Regions from separate parts of the Bacillus mojavensis genome, predicted to be linked through region 1. Evidence: a T-box and tRNA genes for the amino acid it is inferred to sense, from the RefSeq annotation. Region 1 holds a T-box; the other holds one or more tRNA genes.
What was found. The T-box of region 1 lies ahead of serS (serine--tRNA ligase). A T-box ahead of a tRNA ligase gene usually reads a tRNA of that ligase, here a tRNA-Ser.
Positions count from the first base shown of each region.

Region 2: it has a tRNA-Ser gene. The T-box ahead of serS (serine--tRNA ligase) is inferred to sense a tRNA for this amino acid. The anticodon was not compared.

Region 1 covers NZ_CP051464.1:16,771-23,768, forward strand. The annotation lists gene guaB (IMP dehydrogenase) at 1-351, shown strand, start outside; gene dacA (D-alanyl-D-alanine carboxypeptidase) at 506-1,837, shown strand; gene pdxS (pyridoxal 5'-phosphate synthase lyase subunit PdxS) at 2,034-2,918, shown strand; gene pdxT (pyridoxal 5'-phosphate synthase glutaminase subunit PdxT) at 2,939-3,529, shown strand; T-box leader at 3,582-3,794, shown strand; gene serS (serine--tRNA ligase) at 3,861-5,138, shown strand; tRNA gene HC660_RS00095 (tRNA-Ser) at 5,271-5,363, shown strand; gene dck (deoxyadenosine/deoxycytidine kinase) at 5,478-6,131, opposite strand; gene dgk (deoxyguanosine kinase) at 6,128-6,751, opposite strand; gene HC660_RS00110 (glycoside hydrolase family 18 protein) at 6,850-6,998, opposite strand, start outside.
Region 2 covers NZ_CP051464.1:524,206-531,203, forward strand. The annotation lists gene HC660_RS02670 (Tex family protein) at 75-2,234, shown strand; gene cmpA (cortex morphogenetic protein CmpA) at 2,244-2,357, opposite strand; gene HC660_RS02680 (SprT family protein) at 2,460-2,912, shown strand; tRNA gene HC660_RS02685 (tRNA-Asn) at 3,035-3,109, shown strand; tRNA gene HC660_RS02690 (tRNA-Ser) at 3,115-3,205, shown strand; tRNA gene HC660_RS02695 (tRNA-Glu) at 3,235-3,306, shown strand; tRNA gene HC660_RS02700 (tRNA-Gln) at 3,319-3,393, shown strand; tRNA gene HC660_RS02705 (tRNA-Lys) at 3,421-3,496, shown strand; tRNA gene HC660_RS02710 (tRNA-Leu) at 3,508-3,589, shown strand; tRNA gene HC660_RS02715 (tRNA-Leu) at 3,668-3,751, shown strand; gene HC660_RS02720 (YvrJ family protein) at 3,993-4,136, opposite strand; gene HC660_RS02725 (N-acetylmuramoyl-L-alanine amidase) at 4,152-4,697, opposite strand; gene HC660_RS02730 (hypothetical protein) at 4,704-4,907, opposite strand; gene HC660_RS02735 (glutaredoxin family protein) at 4,909-5,160, opposite strand; tRNA gene HC660_RS02740 (tRNA-Cys) at 5,190-5,260, opposite strand; gene HC660_RS02745 (sigma-70 family RNA polymerase sigma factor) at 5,456-6,025, shown strand; gene HC660_RS02750 (hypothetical protein) at 6,038-6,271, shown strand; gene HC660_RS02755 (phospholipase A2 family protein) at 6,380-6,998, shown strand, end outside.

The sequences.
Region 1 (6,998 bases):
AGCCCTGGTGAAACTGAAATCTACCAAGGCAGAAGATTCAAAGTATACCGCGGTATGGGATCTGTTGCTGCAATGGAAAAAGGAAGTAAAGACCGTTACTTCCAAGAAGAAAACAAAAAATTCGTTCCAGAAGGAATTGAAGGACGCACACCTTACAAAGGACCGGTTGAAGAAACAGTTTATCAGCTAGTCGGCGGTCTTCGTTCTGGTATGGGATATTGCGGATCTAAAGATCTTCGTGCTTTAAGAGAAGAAGCTCAGTTCATTCGTATGACTGGTGCAGGCCTTCGTGAAAGTCATCCGCATGATGTACAGATTACAAAAGAATCACCTAACTATACAATTTCATAAATAAATTGTTACAAATTAAAAACATTTGACAGGGTCTCTGACTCTGTCTATTTTTTTTATACTGATTATGATAAAATTTATACTGTTGTGCATTGAAAATGTCCTTAACGGCTTAATTATAGATGAAGAAAAATGAAATACGGAGGTCGTACGATTGAACATCAAGAAATGTAAACAGCTATTGATGTCATTGGTTGTTTTAACACTGGCCGTAACTTGCCTGACTCCAATGTCAAAAGCAAAGGCTGCCAGCGATCCAATTGATATCAACGCATCAGCTGCTATTATGATCGAAGCTTCTTCAGGTAAAATTCTTTACAGCAAAAATGCAGAGGAAAGACTGCCAATTGCAAGTATGACAAAAATGATGACAGAGTATCTGTTATTAGAAGCAATTGATGAAGGCAAAGTAAAATGGGATCAAACCTATACGCCTGATGACTATGTGTATGAGATTTCCCAAGATAACAGTTTATCAAACGTTCCTCTTCGGAAAGACGGAAAATACACAGTAAAAGAACTTTATCAAGCGACAGCAATCTATTCTGCAAATGCGGCTGCGATTGCCATTGCAGAAGTTATTGCAGGCTCTGAAACAAAGTTCGTTGAAAAAATGAATGCAAAAGCAAAAGAACTGGGATTAACAAATTACAAATTTGTTAATGCAACAGGTCTTGAAAACAAGGATCTCCACGGCAAGCAGCCTGAAGGGACAAGCGTAGATGAAGAAAGTGAAGTTTCTGCTAAGGACATGGCTATTCTTGCAGATCACCTGATTACTGACTACCCTGAGATTTTAGAAACTTCCAGCATCTCAAAAATGAAGTTCAGAAAAGGCACAGATGATGAAATGGACATGCCGAACTGGAACTTTATGCTGAAGGGTCTTGTCAGTGAGTATAAAGGTGCAACTGTAGATGGACTGAAAACAGGTTCTACTGACTCTGCGGGTTCATGTTTTACAGGAACAGCTGAAAGAAACGGTATGCGTGTCATCACTGTAGTGTTAAACGCAAAAGGCAACATTCACACTGGCCGTTTCGATGAAACGAAAAAGATGTTTGATTATGCTTTCAATAATTTCTCTATGAAAGAAATTTATGCTGAAGGCGATCAGGTAACAGGCCATAAAACCGTTTCTGTAGATAAAGGTAAAGAGAAAGAAGTAGGCATTGTGACAAGCAAGGCATTTTCTCTTCCTGTCAAAAATGGTGAAGAAAAGAATTACAAAGCAAAAGTCACTTTAAACAAAGACACCTTGACTGCCCCTGTGAAAAAAGGGACGAAGGTTGGGAAACTGACTGCAGAATATACAGGTGATGAAAAGGACTATGGATTCCTTAACAGCAGCCTGGCAGGGGTAGACCTTGTGACAAAAGAAAATGTAGATAAAGCAAACTGGTTTGTTTTAACAATGCGCAGCATCGGCGGATTTTTTGCTGGTATCTGGGGAAGCATTGTTGATACAGTAACTGGCTGGTTTTAATGAATGGAAAGAGCTCTGATTAATGTTAGGGCTCTTTCGCTTAATATACTGAAAAAACCCAATTTTTAATAAAAAATGATTTTCAAAGCCCTAAAAACCGAATAAAATAAGTAATATCCATATGAATTATTGGATTTCTAGGATACAATAAGAAGTAGAAATCATATAACTATACCTTGATTAGGGGGACCAAAAAATGGCTCAAACAGGTACTGAACGAGTAAAACGCGGAATGGCAGAAATGCAAAAAGGCGGCGTCATCATGGACGTCATCAATGCAGAACAAGCGAAGATTGCTGAAGAGGCTGGAGCTGTCGCTGTAATGGCGCTAGAACGTGTACCAGCTGATATTCGTGCGGCTGGAGGAGTTGCCCGTATGGCAGACCCTACTATCGTGGAAGAAGTAATGAATGCAGTATCTATCCCGGTAATGGCAAAAGCGCGTATCGGACATATTGTTGAAGCGCGTGTGCTTGAAGCTATGGGTGTTGACTATATTGATGAAAGTGAAGTTCTGACTCCGGCTGACGAAGAATTTCATTTAAATAAAAATGAATACACAGTTCCTTTCGTCTGCGGCTGCCGTGATCTTGGTGAAGCAACACGCCGTATTGCTGAAGGCGCTTCTATGCTTCGTACGAAAGGCGAGCCTGGAACAGGCAACATTGTTGAGGCTGTTCGCCATATGCGCAAGGTAAACGCTCAAGTACGCAAAGTGGTTGCAATGAGCGATGATGAGCTAATGACTGAAGCGAAAAATTTGGGAGCGCCTTATGAGCTGCTTCAACAAATTAAAAGAGACGGTAAACTTCCTGTCGTTAACTTTGCGGCTGGCGGCGTAGCGACTCCTGCAGATGCGGCACTTATGATGCAGCTTGGCGCTGACGGTGTATTTGTTGGTTCTGGTATCTTCAAATCAGACAATCCTGCAAAATTTGCAAAAGCAATTGTGGAAGCAACAACTCACTTCACTGATTATAAATTGATTGCAGAGCTTTCAAAAGAGCTTGGAACTGCAATGAAAGGGATTGAAATCTCAAATTTACTTCCAGAACAGCGTATGCAAGAACGCGGCTGGTAAGAATATAGGAGAGCTGCGACATGTTAACAATAGGTGTACTAGGACTTCAAGGAGCAGTCAGAGAGCATATCCATGCAATTGAAGCATGCGGTGCAGCTGGACTTGTTATTAAACGCCCAGAGCAGCTAAACGAAATCGATGGTTTAATTTTGCCGGGCGGAGAAAGCACGACAATGCGCCGTTTAATTGATACGTATCAATTCATGGAGCCATTGCGTGAGTTTGCTGCTCAGGGAAAACCGATGTTTGGGACATGTGCCGGGTTAATTATATTGGCAAAAGAAATTGCCGGTTCAGATAACGCTCATTTAGGTTTGCTGAATGTAGTTGTTGAACGGAATTCGTTTGGCCGGCAGGTCGATAGCTTTGAGGCTGATTTAACCATTAAAGGGCTGGACGAACCTTTTACTGGCGTATTCATCCGTGCGCCGCATATCTTGGAAGCCGGTGAAAATGTTGAAGTGATTTCTGAGCATAACGGACGCATTGTTGCGGCTAAACAGGATAATTTCTTGGGCTGTTCGTTCCATCCGGAGCTGACAGAGGATCATCGGGTGACAAAGCTGTTCGTTCAAATGGTTGAGGAATACAAGCAAAAAGCCCTTGTATAAAACAGTTGAAAGCTGTGGAAACTTATAGTACATTATAAACACAAATAAAGATCGAAAAGCGTTGATAGGAACTAGTAGGAAGCCTCTCTTTCTAAGAGAGCCGATGGTTGGTGCGAATCGGTGAAAGATGCTGTCTGAATCCATCCTTGAGCGAAATGCTGAATGAAGTAGGCGTTTACGGGATAACCGTTATGTGTGAAAGCGGAAAACAAGTCTATGGCTTGTTTTCAATCAGGGTGGCAACGCGAGAGCTCTCGTCCCTTTCATGGGGATGAGGGCTCTTTTTATTTTCGATAATTCAATGAATTTAATGAAAAAAGGAGTGTTTCGCATGCTTGATACGAAAATGCTGAGAGCGAATTTTCAAGAAATTAAAGCAAAGCTTGTACACAAAGGCGAAGACTTAACAGATTTTGATAAGTTCGAGGAGCTTGATGATAAAAGACGAGAGCTTATCGGAAAAGTAGAAGAGCTAAAAGGAAAACGGAATGAAGTATCCCAGCAGGTAGCTGTTTTAAAACGCGAGAAAAAAGACGCGGATCATATCATTAAAGAAATGCGTGAAGTCGGCGAGGAAATTAAAAAACTTGATGAAGAATTAAGAACAGTGGAATCTGCCCTTGAAACCATTCTTCTCTCAATCCCGAATATTCCTCACGAATCAGTGCCAGTCGGTGAAACAGAAGATGATAACGTGGAAATCCGGAAATGGGGCGAAACACCTTCATTTGCATACGAGCCAAAACCGCATTGGGATATTGCTGATGAGCTTGGCATTCTTGATTTTGAACGTGCTGCGAAGGTGACAGGCAGCCGCTTCGTGTTTTATAAAGGCTTAGGTGCTCGCTTGGAGCGTGCGCTTTATAATTTTATGCTAGACCTTCATGTGGATGAGTATAACTATACTGAGGTCATCCCGCCTTATATGGTAAACCGCGCAAGCATGACGGGAACAGGCCAGCTTCCAAAGTTCGAAGAGGATGCGTTTAAGATCAGAGAAGAGGATTACTTCTTGATTCCGACTGCTGAAGTGCCGATCACAAACATGCATCGGGATGAAATTCTGTCAGGAGACAGCCTGCCGATTAATTATGCGGCATTCAGTGCCTGCTTCCGCTCAGAAGCTGGTTCAGCAGGGCGCGATACACGGGGATTAATCCGTCAGCACCAGTTTAATAAAGTGGAGCTTGTGAAGTTTGTAAAGCCGGAAGATTCTTATGATGAGTTAGAAAAGCTCACAAACCAAGCTGAGCGTGTGCTTCAGCTGTTGGAACTCCCATACCGTGTAATGAGCATGTGTACGGGTGATTTAGGATTTACAGCTGCGAAAAAATACGATATAGAAGTATGGATTCCGAGCCAAGACACTTATCGTGAAATTTCTTCTTGCAGCAACTTCGAAGCGTTCCAAGCCAGACGTGCGAACATTCGTTTCAGACGTGAAGCGAAAGGCAAACCAGAGCATGTACACACATTGAACGGCTCAGGTCTGGCAGTCGGAAGAACAGTTGCTGCTATTTTAGAAAATTATCAGCAGGAAGACGGAAGCGTCATTATACCAAAAGTGCTTCGCCCTTATATGGGAAATAGAGAAGTCATCAAAGCGTAATGCTGAAAAGGTGTGCCTGATAAGGCACGCCTTTTCGCTATTTAAATTGAACATTTTTATAAAAACAAAAAAAGTTTTTAAAAATGCTTGACCATCACAGAACATTCATGATATAGTAAGTCTTGTCGATACGGAGGAATACCCAAGTCCGGCTGAAGGGATCGGTCTTGAAAACCGACAGGGGTGTCAAAGCCCGCGGGGGTTCGAATCCCTCTTCCTCCGCCATATTGATTTTAATTCTAATGAAACTCAAGCATATATTGGAGATTGTTTTGTCCGTTGCACCGTTTGCAACGGATTTTTTAATATCATAAAAAAGTGAATCTCAGGTCATGAGATTCACTTTTTTTTCGTTTCATGAATGACAGTTGCAATTTGATCAACAATGTTCTCGATAGAACTTTCATCATTCTTCAGATCATAATCCTCAATACGGATTTTCAGGACAGGACAGGCGTTAAAACCGCTGATCCAGTTTTCGTAACGTGTGTGCATTTCTTCCCAATAAGACCGGTCTGTTTGAAGCTCCATTTCACGTCCGCGTTCCTCAATCCGGGTTAATATGTTTTCCAGATCGCCTTCTAAGTAGATCAGCACATCAGGATGCGGGAAATACGGTGTCATGACCATTGCTTCAAACAGGCTTGTATACGTTTTATAATCAATCTTTGACATCGTCCCTTTGTCAGCGTGCATTTTTGCAAAAATCCCAGTATCCTCATAAATAGAACGATCCTGTACAAACCCTCCGCCAGCTTCAAAAATATTTTTCTGTTCTTTGAACCGTTCAGCTAAGAAATAGATTTGCAGATGGAAGCTCCAGCGTTCAAAATCATGATAGAATTTTTCTAAGTAGGGGTTATGATCGACTTCTTCAAGAGAGGTTTTAAAGCCAAGCCGTTTAGCCAATGCTCTTGTTAAAGTTGATTTACCGACACCTACTGTTCCTGCTACTGTAATGATTGAATTCTTAGGGATATGATGTTCTTTCATTTTATAAGCTCCTTTACATGGGCGGCAATACGTTCAAAATCGCTCTTATTCAAAACGAAATCCTTTGAATCGCCATCTATTGTTAACACCGTAAGACCTGGATCTGCATCCTGCAGCTGCTTGATGGCGATGTCATAATCTGCGATCAGCTGTTCCAAATAGCTGGTTTCAATTTTTTTCTCAAAGGGGCGCCCGCGTTTTTCAATGCGGTGTAACAATGTTGGCAGACTTGCCTTTATGTAAATGATGACATTTGGCTTTGGAAGATCATCGGTAAGAAGATGATAAATCTTTCTGTATTTGTTGAGCTGCTGTTCAGACAGCGTTCGTTCCGCAAAAATCACATTTTTATAAATGTGATAATCAGCTATTACAGGCTGTCCTTCGTTTAAAAAGTGAAGGCTGGTATCCTCAAGCTGTTTGTATCTGTGACAAAGAAAAAACATCTCAAGCTGGAAGCTCCATTCCTCTATATTGTCATAAAACTTATCAAGGTATGGGTTATCCTCAACAATCTCACTGATCATAGGGAATCCAAGCTCTTGTGAAAGCATCGTCGCGAGCGTTGTTTTTCCTGCCCCGATAGGACCTTCAACTGCGATAAAAGGGGCTGTATTCATTGGAATCCTCCTTATTTCTAAAAAACGTCCGTCAATTGCTGACCTTCATATTGTATCACAACCCTTGGATTCCCCTATGAAAAAAAGACGTTTCCAAATTAACGGAACGTCTTTTTGACAACTTGAAATTGATCAGAAAGCAGCAGCCAGTTTTGAGGAAAGGAAAGTCCCAGCTTCCAATAACTAATGCCTCTTAAATTCAGCTCTTTAATCAGATTGAATTTGGCTTGGATCGATCGGGCATCCT
Region 2 (6,998 bases), 510 kb from region 1:
TGTCTTTTTTTATGTGTTTTTTTCTGTTTTTGATACACTAGAGAAAGAACGACAAAATTGGAGGCTATGGTTACATGGAAACGTCAGCCCTTTTGAAACAGCAAATTGCGAAAGAAATAGGTTTATCACAAAAACATGTTGAAAGCGTCATCCGCCTTCTTGAGGACGGCAACACAGTTCCGTTCATCGCCAGATATCGAAAAGAGCAGACGGGTTCAATGGACGAGGTTCAGATTCAGACCATTTCTGAACGATGGCAATACATACAAAACCTGAATCAGCGAAAAGAAGAAGTGATCAGGTTAATCGCTGAGCAGGATAAACTAACAGATGAATTAAAACGCAAAATTGACCAATCCGTAAAACTTCAGGAAGTAGAAGACCTCTACCGTCCGTATAAACAAAAGCGCAAAACGAAAGCGACAGTCGCCAAAAGCAAAGGTCTTGAGCCGCTTGCCGACTATATCATGACCCTTCCGCAAGATGACCGCCTTGCAGAAACAGCAGACCAATATATCAGCGAAGAAAAAGAAGTGTTCACCAGAGAAGAAGCCATTGAAGGCGCCAAGCATATTATTGCGGAACAAATCTCGGACGAACCGAATTTCAGAAAATGGATTCGCCAGGAAACCTTTAAAAAAGGAACGATCAAGTCAGCTGCCGGAAAATCAGCAGACACAGATGAAAAAAACGTGTACGAAATGTACTACGAGTATGAAGAACCAATCGCAAAGGTCGTTCCGCACAGAGTGCTTGCCATGAATCGCGGCGAAAAAGAAGACATTTTAAAGGTGTCTATCGAACCGCCAGCAGATCACATTAAGGCTTATTTAGAAAAACAAATCATCAAAAACCGTTCAACGTCTGTAAAAGACATTTTGCAGGAAACGATTGAAGACAGCTACAAAAGACTGATTCAGCCGGCCATTGAACGTGAAATCAGAAAAGAGCTGTCAGAAAAAGCAGATGAACAGGCGATTCATATTTTTTCTGAGAACCTCAGAAAGCTTCTCCTTCAGCCGCCGATGAAAGGCAAGACGGTTCTCGGTGTAGATCCGGCTTTTCGAACAGGCTGTAAGCTGGCAGTGTCAGATGAAACCGGGAAAGTCTTAAAAATTGATGTGATTTACCCACATGCACCTGTCAAAAAAACGAAGGAAGCTCATGAGAAAGTGAAAGCGATTCTTGAAAAGTATCAAGTGGAAATGGTGGCGATTGGAAACGGCACAGCCTCCAGGGAGACAGAGCAATTCATTGTGAATGTGCTGAAGGACACGCCGCGTGATATTTATTATGTGATTGTCAATGAAGCGGGGGCAAGCGTATATTCGGCTTCTGAGCTTGCCAGAGAAGAATTCCCTGAGCTTCAGGTCGAGGAACGCAGTGCAGTATCCATCGCACGGAGACTTCAAGACCCGCTTGCGGAACTCGTCAAAATTGATCCGAAATCTGTAGGTGTCGGACAGTATCAGCATGACGTCAGCCAAAAACGCTTAAATGAATCCCTGCGTTTTGTCGTTGAGACAGTCGTAAACCAGGTAGGAGTAAATGTCAACACAGCTTCCGCGGCGCTGCTTCAGTATGTAGCGGGATTATCAAAGTCCGTAGCGGGCAACATTGTCAAAAAGCGGGAAGAGCTCGGTAAATTTTCGAATCGAAAAGAACTGAAAGACATTCCAAGGCTCGGCGCGAAAACCTATGAACAATGTATCGGCTTTTTAAGAGTGCAGGAAGGGACAGAGCCTTTGGACAGAACAGGAATCCACCCGGAAAGCTATAAAGAAACAAAAACGCTTTTGAAAAAGCTCGGTGTTTCAACAGAGCAAATCGGCACGGCGGAATTGAAGGACAAAATCAACAAACTGGAGCTTTCTGAAACAGCAAAAGAACTGGGAATCGGTGAAATTACGCTGAAGGACATATGTGAACAGCTGACAAGACCTGAACGTGATCCGCGTGATGAGGTGCCTAAGCCTCTGCTGAAAACAGACGTCCTTCAGCTGGAGGATCTGAAAGAAGGAATGGAGCTGCAGGGCACCGTGCGCAATGTAGTGGACTTCGGAGCGTTTGTTGATATTGGAGTCAAACAGGACGGGCTTGTGCACATTTCAAAACTCAGCAATCAATTCGTCAAGCATCCGCTTGATGTTGTATCCGTCGGTGACATCGTGACGGTTTGGGTTGACGGTGTCGATGTGCAAAAAGGCAGAGTATCACTGTCTATGGTAAAATAAAAGCACTGCTTACGAGCAGTGTTTTTTCCTATAGAAATACCAGCATTGATTCAGCAGTTTAATTTGATAATTATCTTTTTCAAGGAACGCTTTTTGCATCTGTTTTTTCAGCCAATTTGGCATAGGCTCATTCCTCCTCAGCTTTGATATAAGAGGGGCGGTGATTACCCTATTGTATGCGAACAGTGAATTGTCCCGTTCAATGTTTTTTTAGTGAGGTGCACCATGGATAACAAAGATTTGCAAAAGCTTACAGAGGATATTTCCAACACATTTTTCAAAAAGCCGTTTCGACATCAGGCTGTTTTCAACGACAAACTTAAAACGACCGGCGGAAGATACCTGTTAACCTCTCATAACATCGAATTGAACAGAAAATATTTGATTGAGCACGGCAGAGAGGAACTGATCGGCATTATCAAGCATGAGCTGTGCCATTATCACCTTCACCTTGAAGGAAAAGGATACAAGCACAGGGACAGAGATTTCAGAACGCTTCTCCAGCAAGTCAATGCGCCCCGCTTCTGTACGCCTCTAAAGAAAAAAACAGAAAGCAAAAAAACATATAGGTATATATGTACGGCTTGCGGCCAACAGTATATAAAGAGACGCGCCATGAATCCTGACAGATACAGATGCGGAAAATGCCGCGGGAAAATAAAAAGAATTTTTTCGTAAAAAAGGTTGACGAAACTGGCAAGCCTATGTTACATTATAAAAGTCGTCACGAGAGATAAATAAAAAACATTTCCTCTTGACTCTGAATGACAAGCCTGATATAATGAATCTTGTCTCATTATTCCACAGTAGCTCAGTGGTAGAGCTATCGGCTGTTAACCGATCGGTCGCAGGTTCGAATCCTGCCTGTGGAGCCATATTTGGAGAAGTACTCAAGTGGCTGAAGAGGCGCCCCTGCTAAGGGTGTAGGTCGCGTAAGCGGCGCGAGGGTTCAAATCCCTCCTTCTCCGCCATAAGATTGCGATATAAGTTCTCAACCATCGGCCCGTTGGTCAAGCGGTTAAGACACCGCCCTTTCACGGCGGTAACACGGGTTCGAATCCCGTACGGGTCATTCCATTTTCGTTGGGCTATAGCCAAGCGGTAAGGCAACGGACTTTGACTCCGTCATGCGTTGGTTCGAATCCAGCTAGCCCAGCCATTTTTATTTTTTGAAATTAAATAGTAAGAGCCATTAGCTCAGTTGGTAGAGCATCTGACTTTTAATCAGAGGGTCGAAGGTTCGAGTCCTTCATGGCTCACCATTTGTCTTTTTGCGGGTGTGGCGGAATTGGCAGACGCGCTAGACTTAGGATCTAGTGTCTTACGACGTGGGGGTTCGAGTCCCTTCACCCGCACTTTATTTTACAAAGTGCACGCAAATTGGTTTTACTAGGTTAAGAGCCTGAAAACCAGCACAACATTTTAATAGTCACGCGGTCGTGGCGGAATGGCAGACGCGCTAGGTTGAGGGCCTAGTGGGTGAATAACCCGTGGAGGTTCAAGTCCTCTCGGCCGCATCCCAATAATACCAAGGGTTTAACCGCATTTGGTATTATTTTCTTATGTGGAAAATAAGGCTATGGAAGAAGACTTACTCACCAAAACTCACCAGTTACTTAAAGTAAGTTGGTATTGCGGTGTGTGTTTCCTAGGGGAATTATTCATATAAACGTATAGTACTTTAATATATCCGAAAAAAAACCAGTTCTTTGAAATGTTAGCCGCCACAGTAAGCATTTCCCGAACTGGTTTTCTTAATTATTTTTTGTTTTTGAGTTCAATAATTGCTTCCGTCAATGCATCTAATTTGCTCTCTAGCCGTGTTAGTAAATAAACAGCAACTAATATAGGAAAACCAAAATTTCCAATGATAGCAATAAGCGTTTCAGTAGATAAATTCAAGCAACTCCCTCCTTTTTAAAGGTTAGTTGCGATACTGGCAATACTATTAGCCATTGTTTGGCTCAATTCTTCAATAAATGTCGGTTTCTTTAAAAGAGACGCGTCTTTTTTGGAATCTAAAAAAAGATTCTCCAACAAAATAGCTGGCATTTTAGTTTGCCTCAAAACCGCAAAATTTGCTTCACGTTGTCCTCTATCAGTCATACCCTGCAGTTTTAAAAAGTTTATAATATCTTTATGCATCTCTTGTTGGATTTGTCCTGTGATAGTATTCTTTAGACCAGGATAGATGTATGATTCAAATCCTGTTCCCCCACCTGCATTATGATGAAGAGAAACAAAGAGGTTACTATTTAGTTTGTTTGCAATCTGTGATCGTTTATTTAAAGACACAAATTCATCAGTATTTCGAGTTAGATGAACTATCACGCTCTGCTTTGTTTTTAGATGTTGTTCTACTTTTAATACTAAGTCCAAAGTTAAATTTTTCTCAATCAAACCATTGCCTGTTGCCCCACTATCGTTACCTCCATGACCCGCATCTAAAACTATATTAGGCATTCAAAGTCACTCCTCATCAGAACACAACTTCAGACCATACTTTTTCTCTAATAACCTATTTATTTCTTTCAAATGTTTACTGTAACAGAGCACAATATCTTGATACATCTCTTTTTCTTCAATATTGCATGAGTTTAACTTTTGAGCAACTAACAATAAATCTTTTTTCAATTGATAATACTGATTCAGTGAATTATCAAATTGTTTCATTTTAATCCCCCAATAGAAGACTCTCTAATTTATTAACATTAAATCCTGCAACAGTAATCTCTTTTGGCTCTCTTTCAAAAGTAATAATGGTAAAGGGTACCCCTAAAACCTTTCTTTCTAATAGTTCTCGTTTGTGTTTTTCAACTTCTACTTTTTTTTCTAGGTATTCAATAGAATGTTTATCTAACCATTCTTTTTGTTTCTTGCAAAAAATGCAATTAGCAGCTGTAAAAACAATAATATTTGGTTTCATTAATATTCACCTTCCTAAATTGAAATTAAAGGCAGCAATCGGATTCGAACCGATGATAAAGGTTTTGCAGACCTTTGCCTTACCACTTGGCTATACTGCCATTTGTACCAAATAAAGTGAAAAATCCACCATGGATGTAAACGTTCTTTATAAACTTTTAACTATTTCCTAAATTTCTCATGAAAAATTGAAAAAATTTAATCATTGGTTTAAAATAGAACATGCGTTCCCTAATTTTACATAATCGTTTACTTCTTCTAATTTAATTTCACTAAATAGGTAGAGGTGATTTTTCATGAGCAAACAAACATTGTTAAATTTTCAATTTTTGAATGAACCAATAGTTAAAAAATTTCTTACAAACTCTACAAACAAAAAAGTTTTTAAAAAGGCCACCGAACATCCTACTCTACAAAATCAACAGTTATTGGATCAGAGATTCAAAAAGTTTTATAAAAAAGCGCGTATACTTAAGTACCTAACCACAATGATTAAAGTATCTTCAATTGATTTTGACAAGCGAAACCGCAGAATGCAGCAAAGATTTTTACTTACACTAGATGCTCCATTAAAACAAGATGAAGAAATAACTGCATCTAGAATAGAAACTATTCCAGATAAGACTGAAGTCGATACTCTTACAAAGTGTTGTATCAGCTTGGATGAATGTATCACAGATCCACAATTACATCAGGCTTATACAAATCTCAATGAAAAACAGAAAAAAATTCTAAATTTAATGTATATAGAAGGTCTAACTCTCCAAGACATAGCTACTTTTCTAGGGGACTCAAGGCAAAACGTTTTTAATATCTACAAAAGAAGCCTTAATAAATTGAAACAGACTTGTAATCAAGAAGATTAGGAGGAAATTGAAGTGGATTTTTTGTGTAAAGATGAAAACATTCTCTCTCAAAAAGAAAAAGAAGAAATAATAAAGATGATGGCACCCCTTATCAAAAAATGTTTATATAATGTTTCTTTTCAAGAAAGAGAAGATTTTGAACAAGAAATAATAGCTAAAATGTTGAGTAAATTAAACTGGCTCTACCTTCAAGATGTTCCTGGTTTTTGGGAGTTTGCAATTATCCATGAAAATAAGCTTGAATAATTTTTAAAGAGAGTTTACTTTTCATATACTCAATTCACTTTGTAGATCAGGAGGCAATAATCAGTAAGAGCAATTAGCGCCTCTAAAAAATTAAAGGAGTTGGGATATTTGCAAATCTTAAATGGTGTTTACATGGAAGGTCAAGAACTGCAAGAATTAAAAGAAAGGGCATTTAATGACAGTTCATTTGATGATCTATTAGTAGTGGTAAACCAGCAGTTCAATAATGAACAAACAGTTTCAAAAAAAGATTTGAAAGTAGACAAAGGTTATAAAAGTGACATTGAACTTGAGGAAGGATATGTTGTCTCAGGTAAACAAATTGTCTTTATTAATGAATCTAAAACTGTACGAATTGCATATTACGAACTAAATGATTATGAATTACCAATAGAGTATAAAGAAGTAGCTCAGGTTTTAACAACAGATAAAACTGATTCGCATTATTTATTAGGTATTACCTTTAATACAGAAGGTGAAATTGAAATTGATACCCTATCTGTTGATTATCCAGAATCACAACTTCCAGATATAACTGAGCCTTTGCCTAATGATCCTAATTATATTCCTCAAGATACAGGAAACTTTATGGATTCGGGGGAAGAAACCTCAGGAGATTTCACAACAAAAGTATGGTGGACTTCAAATGGATGTTTGCCAGGAGGATACCAACATTGCGGTGGAAACTGTGGCTACAACGGAGATCATGGCGGCGGAAAACCAATCA